Regions from separate parts of the Pseudomonas sp. LY-1 genome, predicted to be linked through region 2. Evidence: predicted binding sites of a transcription regulator. Region 2 holds the regulator's gene; the other holds the start of a gene.
What was found. Region 2 encodes FliA, which starts transcription of late flagellar genes. Its sites were predicted from a motif close to CTAAAGTTTNNNNNNNNNNNGCCGNTAA; they were not measured.

Region 1 (5,148 bases), 2.5 Mb from region 2:
GGCCACGAGGTAGGTGAAGCCAGAGCGGTGGTGAGTCTGGCAGTGGGTGATGATTTCTTTGTCGCGGGTCAGCCCGAGGTTTTCGAGGATCTGCGGCATGTCGCGGCGGATGCGCAGGTTGCGCGCCTTGTCCATGCCGGCAGTCCACTCGAAGTTCACGGCGCCGGGGATGTGACCGCCCTTGGCTGCCAGGACCTTTTCGCCGGAATATTCCAGCGGGCCGCGTGCGTCCCAGATGCCCAGGTCGGCGGCGCCGAGACGGCTTTGCAGGTATTCGCGGGTCGCGGTGGGGCCGTCATGCAGCGTGAGGCTGACAGGCCCGCCAGCCGGGGCCGGCACCTCGGTGGACAGCGGGAGCTGGTCTGCCAGCCACGCCAGCAGGCCGCCGTCGAGGTAGTGGTATTTCGTGTGGCCGATCACGTCGAGCAGCCAGATGAAACGTCCGGCCCAGCCACCGCCTTCGTCGTCGTAGACCACGTAGGTCGCGTCCGGGGTGTGGCCCAGCTCGCCGAACAGTTTTTCCAGGTCTGCCTTGTTCGGCAGCAGGCCGGGGGCTGGCGGCTGGCCCAGTTGGGTGCGCTTGGGGTCAACGAAATGCGCGCCGGGGATATGCCCTTCGGCGTAGCGGGCGGCGCTGGTGAGGTCCACCAGAATCAGTTGGTCGGCATCAAGGCGGCCAAGCAGGTCGCTGGGTTCGATCACCAGCGGCAAGCCAGAGAAGTCAGGCATGTGAGGTCTCCTGGGCACAAATGTTGGCGATAAAAGAGGGCGATTGTAGCGCAAGCATCAGCCGGTGCGGTTGGTAAAGCTGTGCAGGGCTTTCTCGATGCATTGAGCGGTTTTGCCGAAGGCCTGCACGGTGGTTTCCGAGAACGGCCCGCCGCCCTGGTCGGCGATCATCAGCATGACCACCCGGCCGTTGCAGCTCAGTGAGCGCAACAGCAGGTGTTCACCGTTGAACAGGCGACGCAGGATCGGCGGCAACAGGGCGGCAAATTGCGCGTGATTGTCGGGCGTGAGGCGCACCTGGGCGGATTTTTCCAGCATGCGTTGCAGCAGCGTGCTGTTGACCACGTCCAGGCTCAAGTTCGCGGCGTCCTTCGGCAGGCCGGCGGCCTGGTGGACGCGCAGGGTGCTCAGGGCGCGATCGGCCATGAACAGCAAGACGCGCTGCATGCCGCTGGCCTCCAGGGCTTCCTTGGCGCAGGTGGTCAGGTGCATGGCGTTGGCGAAGCGGCTTGGCTCCACCAGCAGTTCGGTGCAACGGCTGCGCCAGACGGCCAGGGCCTCGGCGGTTGGCGGCGGTGCGGGCAGCAGGCCGCGATGGATTTTCTGTACATTCCACGGCCAGATCAGCGACAGCGCCGGGTGCCAGAGGTCGGGCATCAGGGTTGCGCGAGCGCTGATCACCGCTTGCTGGTGAACCTGTTGCTGCACCTCGCTCAACGGCTGTTGCAGGTACAGCGCGGTGAGGTATTGCCAGCGCTCGGTATGCGGGCAGGTCCAGGATTCCTGGGCCGACATCGCCAGGCCGTTGGCCAGCAACACCGTATTGGCCGGCTGGTTCAGCCAGCGCCGCAAACTGGGTTCGGCATCCAGCAGTTGTTGCTGGCGCAGTGGGTCGTCTTCCCGGGCGATGCGCAATGCCTTGACCAGCAAGCGTTGCTCGGTCAGCAGCAGGTGATAGCCCTGGGATACCCAGATCGGCAGGTGCCAGGTTTCGGTCAGGCCAAGGCACAGGTCGAGCAGGCGCACGCCGAACAATTCCTGTTCGACCTGACGCGCCGATTGGCCTTTGTGGATCACCCGCAGTTCCCATTCTTCCAGGAGCTTGGGATAGGCCACCGCCATCGGCCACAACGGCGCCAGGAACAGCAGGCTGCCCCAATGAATGTCTTGCCACAACCGCGCCAGGCGGCTGGCGAACAAGCCGCTGGCTTGCTGCGACGCGTGGCGGCTGACCAGCACCAGTTGGCGAAAGGCGACGGGGATTTCATTCATCGGCACCGACGGCAGCCGTTCCAGCAGGTCCTCGGCGCGTTTGAGGCCGAGACGGTTAAGCGCCACCTCAAGGTTTTCTGCCGGTTCCGCCATGCTGCCATGGGTGTGGCTGTTGGCCTCGCGCATTACGCTGAGTACCAGCGACGGGCTGTTCTGCATCAGCTCGGCAATATCTCGCAAAGAACTGCGGCTATCGCGGATGGCTTTGCACACGCGCTCGTGGCTGGCCTGGGGAACGGGCAACCGGACTTCGTCCAGGCACTTGATCCAAGCGGCGAGAGAGATGGGTCTTACAGATGGGGCTGTCTTTTCATTGGCCATGATTGGGGCGCGATCATCACTTACTTCAACACGCCCTGAACGGGCCGAACTGGCTTTTCGCCTTGACGGCCTATAGTCTGGCGCAGTTTTGCCGATAAGTAGAACAAGAGTTTTTCAGTTACCCCAAATATGTCCATGAACCCGACGGCGCAAGTACAAAACCCCTATGGCTAAAATAATCGGCATCATCGTCGTCTTTGCAAGTGTGCTCGGTGGCTATGTCCTGTCTCACGGCAAGATTGCAGCGTTGATCCAGCCCTTCGAAGTGATGATTATTGGCGGCGCGGCATTCGGCGCATTCTTGCAGGCCAACCCCGGCTACATGACCATGCACGTGATCAAGAAGTCGCTGGGCATGTTCAGCTCGCGCTTCTCCCACACCTTCTACATGGAAGTGCTGGGCCTGGTTTATGAGATCCTCAACAAGAGTCGCCGTGAAGGCATGATGGCCATCGAAGCGGACATCGAAGACGCTGCAGCGAGCCCGATTTTCGCCAAGTACCCGGCAGTGCTCAAAGACGAGCGCATGACCGCCTACATCTGCGATTACCTGCGCATCATGTCCTCCGGCAACATGGCCCCCCACGAGCTGGAAGGCCTGTTCGACATGGAACTGTTCAGCCTCAAGGAAGAGCTGGAGCACCCGTCCCACGCCGTCACCGGTATTGCCGACGGCATGCCCGGCTTCGGTATCGTTGCGGCGGTACTCGGTATCGTGGTGACCATGGCCTCCCTCGGCGAGGGCGACCAGGCGGCCATCGGCATGCACGTAGGTGCGGCGCTGGTGGGTACGTTCTTCGGTATTCTCGCGGCCTACGGTTTCTTCGGTCCGCTCGCCACCTCCCTGGCCCACGATGCCAAGGAAGAAGTCAATCTGTATGAAGCGATCAAGGCCAGCCTGGTGGCTTCGGCCTCCGGCATGCCGCCTTCGCTGGCGGTGGAATTCGGTCGCAAGGTGCTGTACCCGAAACATCGCCCGAGCTTTGCCGAGTTGGAACAAGCGGTTCGCGGTCGCTAAGCCATGGAAAACAACCAGCCGATAATCATCAAGCGCGTCAAGCGCTTCGCTGCGGGGCACCATGGTGGCGCCTGGAAAATCGCCTTCGCCGACTTTGCAACGGCGATGATGGCGTTCTTCCTGGTGCTGTGGCTGATGTCCACCGCGACCCCCGAGCAGAAGATCGCCATCGCCGGTTACTTCAAGGACCCGATTGGCTTCTCGGAAAGCGGCACACCCTTCGTGATCGACCTGGGCGGTTCGCCGCAGTTGGCGCCGGAGCGCACCATCAACCCTGAGGTCAAGACCGAGGCGCCGCAGGAAAAAATTCCGATCGAGCGCGACACCGTCGAGAGCCTGGCCGAACAGGTCGAGCAGGAACGCCTCGAATTGTTGCTGAAGGAATTGCAGACCAAGGTCGAAGAAAACCCGCAGTTGCTGAAATTCAAGGATCAGATTTCCTTCGAGATCACGCCGGATGGCTTGCGCATCCAGATCACCGACGCCGCCAACCGGCCGATGTTCGACTCTGGCAGTGCGCGGTTGAAGCCGTACTTTGAAGACATCCTGCTGGCCATGGCCGACACCATCAAGGCGGTGCCGAACAAAATCAGCATCAGCGGTCACACCGATGCCAAGCCGTATTCGGGGCAGGGCGACTTCGGCAACTGGGAGCTTTCGGCCAACCGCGCCAACGCCGCCCGACGTGCGCTGGTGGCCGGCAGCTACCCGGACTCGCAGGTGGCGCGGGTGGTGGGTTTCGCTTCGTCGCAGCTGTTTGATTCGAAGGACCCATTCAACCCGATCAACCGTCGGATCGATATCGTTGTGCTGACCAAAAAGGCCCAGCGCGCGATTGAAGGTGATCAGCCGCCACCGCCACCGCCCCCAGATACGGGCACGCAGGGCGCAGCACCGGCCGACCCGAACGCGATCCCGCCGGGGCAGGAACCGTTGCCGGCGCATGAGCTGCGGCAGAAGCTGAACCTGTTCGAGGGCGGCGGGATGAAAGACCCTACGGTGCCGGGTACGGGATCGTAAGCTGTATACGACAAGGCCGCGATAAACGCGGCCTTGTCGTATGTGCTGTTTAGTAACTGCTCTCGGGCAAACTCGCAATAATCGACCGATAGCTGTTCATCCGTTGCTGCTGCACGCGGCCATCTTCCAACGCCTTGAGCAGGGCACAACCGGGTTCGCGGTCGTGTTTGCAGTCGCGGAAGCGGCAGGTGCCGATCAGGTCGTTGAACTCGATGAAACCGGCTTCCACGTCGCTGCGGCTGACATGGCCGAGGCCGAATTCACGAATGCCCGGGGAGTCGATCAGCTCACCGCCGCCGGGGAAGTGGAACAACCGCGCGGTGGTGGTGGTGTGGGTGCCCTGGCCGGACAGCTCCGACAGCGGGCCGACACGGGTGTCGACTTCCGGCAGCAGGCTGTTGACCAACGAGGACTTGCCCACGCCAGACTGGCCGACGAACACGCTGATGCGCCCGTCCAACTGGTGTTGCAGCTGTTCCATGCCATTGCCGTGATGAGCCGACACTTCCAGCACCGGGTAACCCAGGGTGCGGTAGACCGCGAGCAACGCGTTGAGCGCCGGGGCGTTCTGTTCGTCGATCAGGTCGAACTTGTTCAGCAACAACAGCGGGCGAATGCCGGCATGCTCGGCGGCGACCAGGTAACGGTCGATCAGGTTGGCATGGGGCTCGGGCAGCGGTGCGAAGACGATGACGATCATGTCGACGTTGGCCGCCACCGGCTTCAACTGGCCGCGGCTGTCGGGACGGCGCAGTTCGGTGGTGCGGGGCAGTTGCGCGACGATCACG
Region 2 (5,148 bases):
GTGTCGGCAGGTTCAGCCAGGCGCGCCAGGGCGGCCAGCAGTTCCGGAGTGGCGGCGGTGATCGGGGCACGTTCGCGGACTTCGCTGAACATGCCGTTGACCGCATCCAGTGCTTCGAGAATCACGTCCATCAGCTCCGAATCAACGTGACGCTCACCCTTGCGCAGGATGTCGAACACGTTCTCGGCGATGTGGCAGCACTCCACCAGCTCATGGAGCTGGAGGAAGCCGGCGCCCCCTTTTACAGTGTGAAAACCGCGAAAAATTGCATTGAGCAGGTTCGCATCATCCGGGCGGCTTTCCAGCTCGACCAGTTGTTCGGACAGTTGCTCTAAAATTTCGCCGGCCTCTACAAGGAAATCCTGAAGGATTTCTTCATCGGCGCCGAAGCTCATGGGTGTGCTCCTTAGAAGCCTAAACTGGATAACAGGTCATCTACGTCATCCTGACCTGACATAACGTCTTCACGTTTATCGGCATGAATCTGCGGACCTTCACCCTTGGCGAGATGTTTTTGTGGATCTTTTTCCGAGAGGATCGCTTCGCGGTCATGTTCGATGCCGGCGAAACGATCGACTTGGCCTGCCATAAGCACCAATTTGAGCAAGTTGCTTTCCACTTCGGTGACCAATTGGGTCACGCGCTTGATCACCTGACCGGTGAGGTCCTGATAATCCTGGGCGAGCAGAATGTCATTGAGGTTGCTGGACACCGTGTGGTTGTCCTGTTCGCTGCGCGACAGGAAACCCTCGACCCGACGGGCCAACTCACGAAACTCCTCAGCCCCCACTTCCCGACGCATGAAGCGGCCCCAGTCAACGCTGAGGGCCTGGGCTTCATTGGCCATGCCGTTGACCAGGGGCGTGGCGTTTTCCACCAGATCCATGGTGCGGTTAGCCGCCGCTTCAGTCAGCCTGACCACATAGGACAGGCGTTCAGTAGCATCGGTGATTTGCGAAATCTCTTCGGCCTGGGGCATGTGCGGGTCAATCTGAAAATTGACGATCGCACTGTGCAGCTCGCGCGTGAGCTTGCCCACTTCCTGATACAGGCCGCGGTCACGGGTCTGGTTAAGCTCATGGATTAACTGCACCGCGTCGCCGAACTGGCCTTTTTCAAGGCTCTCGACGAGCTGGTGAGCATGCTTTTTCAGGGTCGACTCAAAGTCCCCCTGTGACGTTTCTTTATGCTCCATAGCTCCCCCGCGATGGCATTAGCCGTGGATGCGTTCGAAGATTTTTTCGATCTTCTCTTTCAAGGCCAATGCAGTGAATGGCTTGACCACGTAGCCGTTAACCCCGGCCTGGGCGGCTTCGATGATCTGCTCACGCTTGGCTTCGGCGGTCACCATCAACACGGGAAGAGTGCGCAGTTTTTCATCGGCGCGCACATGACGTAGCAAGTCGATACCGGTCATGCCGGGCATGTTCCAGTCGGTTACCAGAAAGTCGATGCTCCCGCTGTTGAGGATCGGAATCGCCGTAAGGCCGTCATCCGCCTCGACCGTGTTGGTGAACCCAAGGTCACGCAACAGGTTTTTTATGATCCGCCGCATCGTTGAGAAGTCATCAACGATGAGGATTTTCATGTTCTTGTCCAATTCGACCTCCAAGCAGTCTTAAACGCGCCCAGCACCTGGACGCGCCATTTCAATCAACAGGCGTTACACAAAAAGGACTGCCCAGGGCACCACGAAACTCACCCGCGAAGACCAGGGCCCTCACGGTAGTGTTTGCAGTGTCCCCACACTGCCTGTCAGCGCGCGCGCCATTCTCCCAGGCGTCCCCGCAAGCGGGCTGCGCACTGGCTGTGCAGTTGGCTGACACGCGATTCGCTGACCCCCAGGACCTCACCGATTTCCTTGAGGTTCAGCTCTTCGTCGTAGTACAGCGCCAACACCAGTCGCTCACGCTCCGGCAAATTGGCAATCGCGTCCGCCAGCGCCCCCTGAAAGCGTTCATCTTCCAGGTCACGCGACGGCTCGAGATGAGTACTCGCGCCATCCTCGTGCAGCCCTTCGTGTTCGCCGTCCTGCAACAGGTCGTCGAAACTGAACAGGCGGCTGCCCAAGGTATCGTTCAAAATCCCGTAATAATCGTCGAGACTCAATTGGAGTTCGGCCGCAACCTCGTGATCTTTAGCGTCGCGACCGGTTTTTGCTTCAATTGCACGAATTGCGTCACTGACCATGCGCGTATTGCGGTGTACCGAACGCGGCGCCCAATCCCCTTTACGCACTTCATCGAGCATCGCGCCACGGATACGGATACCCGCATACGTCTCGAAACTCGCACCTTTGCTCGCGTCGTATTTGGTCGACACTTCGAGCAGGCCGATCATGCCGGCCTGGATCAAGTCTTCGACCTGGACGCTGGCGGGCAGGCGTGCCAGCAAGTGATAAGCAATGCGCTTGACCAGGGGCGCATAGCGCTCGATCAATTCACCTTGGCAGTCACGTGCCGATTTCTTGTAAAGGTTATAGCCGCTGGCTGTCATAGCACCGGTCCTGCGCTCGTCTGATGCACCAATCGCTCGACGAAAAACTCCAGATGCCCCCGTGGGTTGGCGGGCAATGGCCAGGTATCGACCTTCTGAGCAATAGCCTTGAACGCCAAGGCGCATTTCGAACGAGGGAACGCTTCGTAGACTGCACGCTGCTTTTGCACAGCCTTGCGTACACACTCGTCATAGGGAACTGCGCCGACGTATTGTAAGGCGACATCGAGAAAGCGATCTGTGACCTTGGTCAACTTGGCGAACAGGTTGCGCCCTTCCTGCGGGCTCTGGGCCATATTGGCCAGCACGCGGAAGCGGTTCATGCCGTAGTCACGATTCAGTAGTTTGATCAGGGCGTAGGCGTCGGTGATCGAGGTGGGTTCATCGCAGACCACCAGCAGGACTTCTTGCGCGGCGCGCACGAAGCTGACCACGGACTCGCCGATCCCGGCGGCGGTGTCGATCACCAGCACGTCGAGGTTGTCGCCGATATCGCTGAACGCCTGAATCAGGCCGGCATGCTGCGCCGGGCTCAGGTGGACCATGCTCTGAGTGCCCGAGGCGGCCGGCACGATGCGGATGCCTCCAGGGCCCTGCAGCAGCACATCGCGCAGCTCACAGCGGCCCTCGATCACATCGGCGAGGGTATGTTTGGGCGTGAGCCCCAGCAAAACGTCGACGTTCGCCAATCCCAGGTCAGCATCCAGCAGCATGACACGACGGCCAAGCTCTGCCAGGGCCAGGGACAAATTCACTGACACGTTAGTTTTCCCGACGCCACCTTTGCCGCCGGTCACCGCGATCACCTGTACGGGATGCATGCTGCCCATTTTATTTCTTTACCTTGTCTTGCTTAGACGCAGGCTACATGGGTTGGCCGCGTGAATCGCTGCAGACCATCGATGTAGATACAATTCAGGGTGTTCATGCTGACCTCAACCCACCCGTTTTGCCGGGTTGTGGTAAAGGTCAGCGAACATATCGGCCATCGCTTCCTCGCTAGGCTCTTCTTGCATTTGCACGCTGACGGCACGGCTGACCAACTGATGACGGCGCGGCAGATGCAAATCATCTGGAATCCGCGGCCCGTCGGTCAGGTAGGCGACCGGAAGTTCATGACTGATCGCCAGGCTCAACACCTCACCCAGGCTCGCGGTTTCATCGAGCTTGGTGAGGATGCATCCGGCCAGGCCACAGCGCTTGTAGCTATGGTACGCAGCGGTAAGAACTTGTTTTTGGCTGGTGGTTGCAAGCACCAGGTAATTTTTCGACTTGATACCACGCCCGGCCAGGCTTTCCAGTTGCAGGCGCAACGCCGGGTCGCTGGCTTGCAGGCCGGCGGTATCGATCAACACCACACGCTTGCGCAGCAACGGATCGAGGGCGTTGGCCAGGGACTGGCCCGGGTCAACGTGGGTCACCGACACATTGAGGATACGGCCCAGGGTCTTGAGCTGCTCCTGGGCACCGATGCGGTAGCTGTCCATGCTCACCAGCGCGATATTCTGGGCGCCGTACTTGAGCACGTAACGCGCGGCCAGCTTGGCCAGGGTGGTGGTCTTGCCCATGCCGGCAGGGCCGACCATGGCGATCACGCCACCCTCTTCCAGGGGTTCGATTTCCGGGGTCACGATCATCCGCGCCAGGTGGGCCAGCAACATGCGCCAGGCCTGGCGAGGTTCTTCGATTTCGGTGGTCAGCGCCAGCAGGTCGCGGGACAACGGGCCGGACAGGCCGATGCGTTGCAGGCGACGCCACAGGTTGGCCTGTTGCGGTTTGCTGCCTTGCAGTTGGGTCCACGCCAGCGAACCAAGCTGCACTTCCAGCAGCTCACGCAGGCCGTTGAGTTCAAAACGCATCGAATCGAACACACGCTGGTCGACTGCGGCGGCCGGGGCTGGCGCGGCAGGACGCGGCGGTTCGATGAACGTCGGCTCGATCAACGGCTCGGCGGCGGTCAGCGGCAGGCCGGCGAACAACTGGCGATTGGTGGTCGCATCACTGTCGCCACGCATGCTCAGTTCGGCCTGGGCCGAGACAATGCGCGAGGCCGTCTTGCGCAGCTCGTCTTCAAGCTCCATGTTCGGGACACGCGGGGCCAGCGCCGAAGGGGTGTAATCCAGGGCAGCCGTCAGCTCGACACCGCCGGCAATACGACGGTTACCGATAATCGCAGCGTCGGCGCCCAGCTCGTCACGTACCAGTTTCATGGCCTGACGCATATCGGCGGCGAAAAAACGCTTTACTTGCATAACCCACTACCTCAGCCGTTGGGCCCTACTGTCGCGACGATAGTCACTTGCTTGTTGTCAGGGATTTCCTGATAAGCCAAAACGTGCAAATTCGGCACTGCCAGGCGTCCAAACCGCGACAACATCGCTCGGACCGGACCTGCCACCAGCAGAATCACCGGTTGGCCCTGCATTTCCTGGCGCTGTGCGGCGTCGATCAACGAACGCTGCAGTTTTTCAGCCATGCTTGGCTCCAGCAGAACGCCCTCTTCCTGACCTTGTCCTGCCTTCTGAATACTATTGAGCAATATTTGTTCCAACCTTGGCTCCAAGGTGATCACAGGCAGCTCAGACTCAACCCCTACAATGCTTTGCACGATAGCGCGGGACAATCCGACGCGCACCGCAGCCACCAGGGCGG

Region 1: the regulator FliA is predicted to act here: its motif matches at 2,393-2,420, upstream of motA (flagellar motor stator protein MotA).

What each region holds. Positions count from the first base shown of each region.
Region 1 covers NZ_CP094353.1:831,466-836,613, forward strand. Annotated here, with positions in the region: gene rhdA (thiosulfate sulfurtransferase) at 1-729, opposite strand, end outside; gene MOQ67_RS03650 (HDOD domain-containing protein) at 787-2,322, opposite strand; gene motA (flagellar motor stator protein MotA) at 2,489-3,340, shown strand; gene motB (flagellar motor protein MotB) at 3,344-4,360, shown strand; gene rsgA (small ribosomal subunit biogenesis GTPase RsgA) at 4,410-5,148, opposite strand, start outside.
Region 2 covers NZ_CP094353.1:4,942,038-4,947,185, forward strand. Annotated here, with positions in the region: gene MOQ67_RS22590 (chemotaxis protein CheA) at 1-395, opposite strand, end outside; gene MOQ67_RS22595 (protein phosphatase CheZ) at 407-1,195, opposite strand; gene MOQ67_RS22600 (chemotaxis response regulator CheY) at 1,214-1,588, opposite strand; gene fliA (RNA polymerase sigma factor FliA) at 1,756-2,496, opposite strand; gene fleN (flagellar synthesis regulator FleN) at 2,493-3,326, opposite strand; gene flhF (flagellar biosynthesis protein FlhF) at 3,432-4,748, opposite strand; gene flhA (flagellar biosynthesis protein FlhA) at 4,760-5,148, opposite strand, start outside.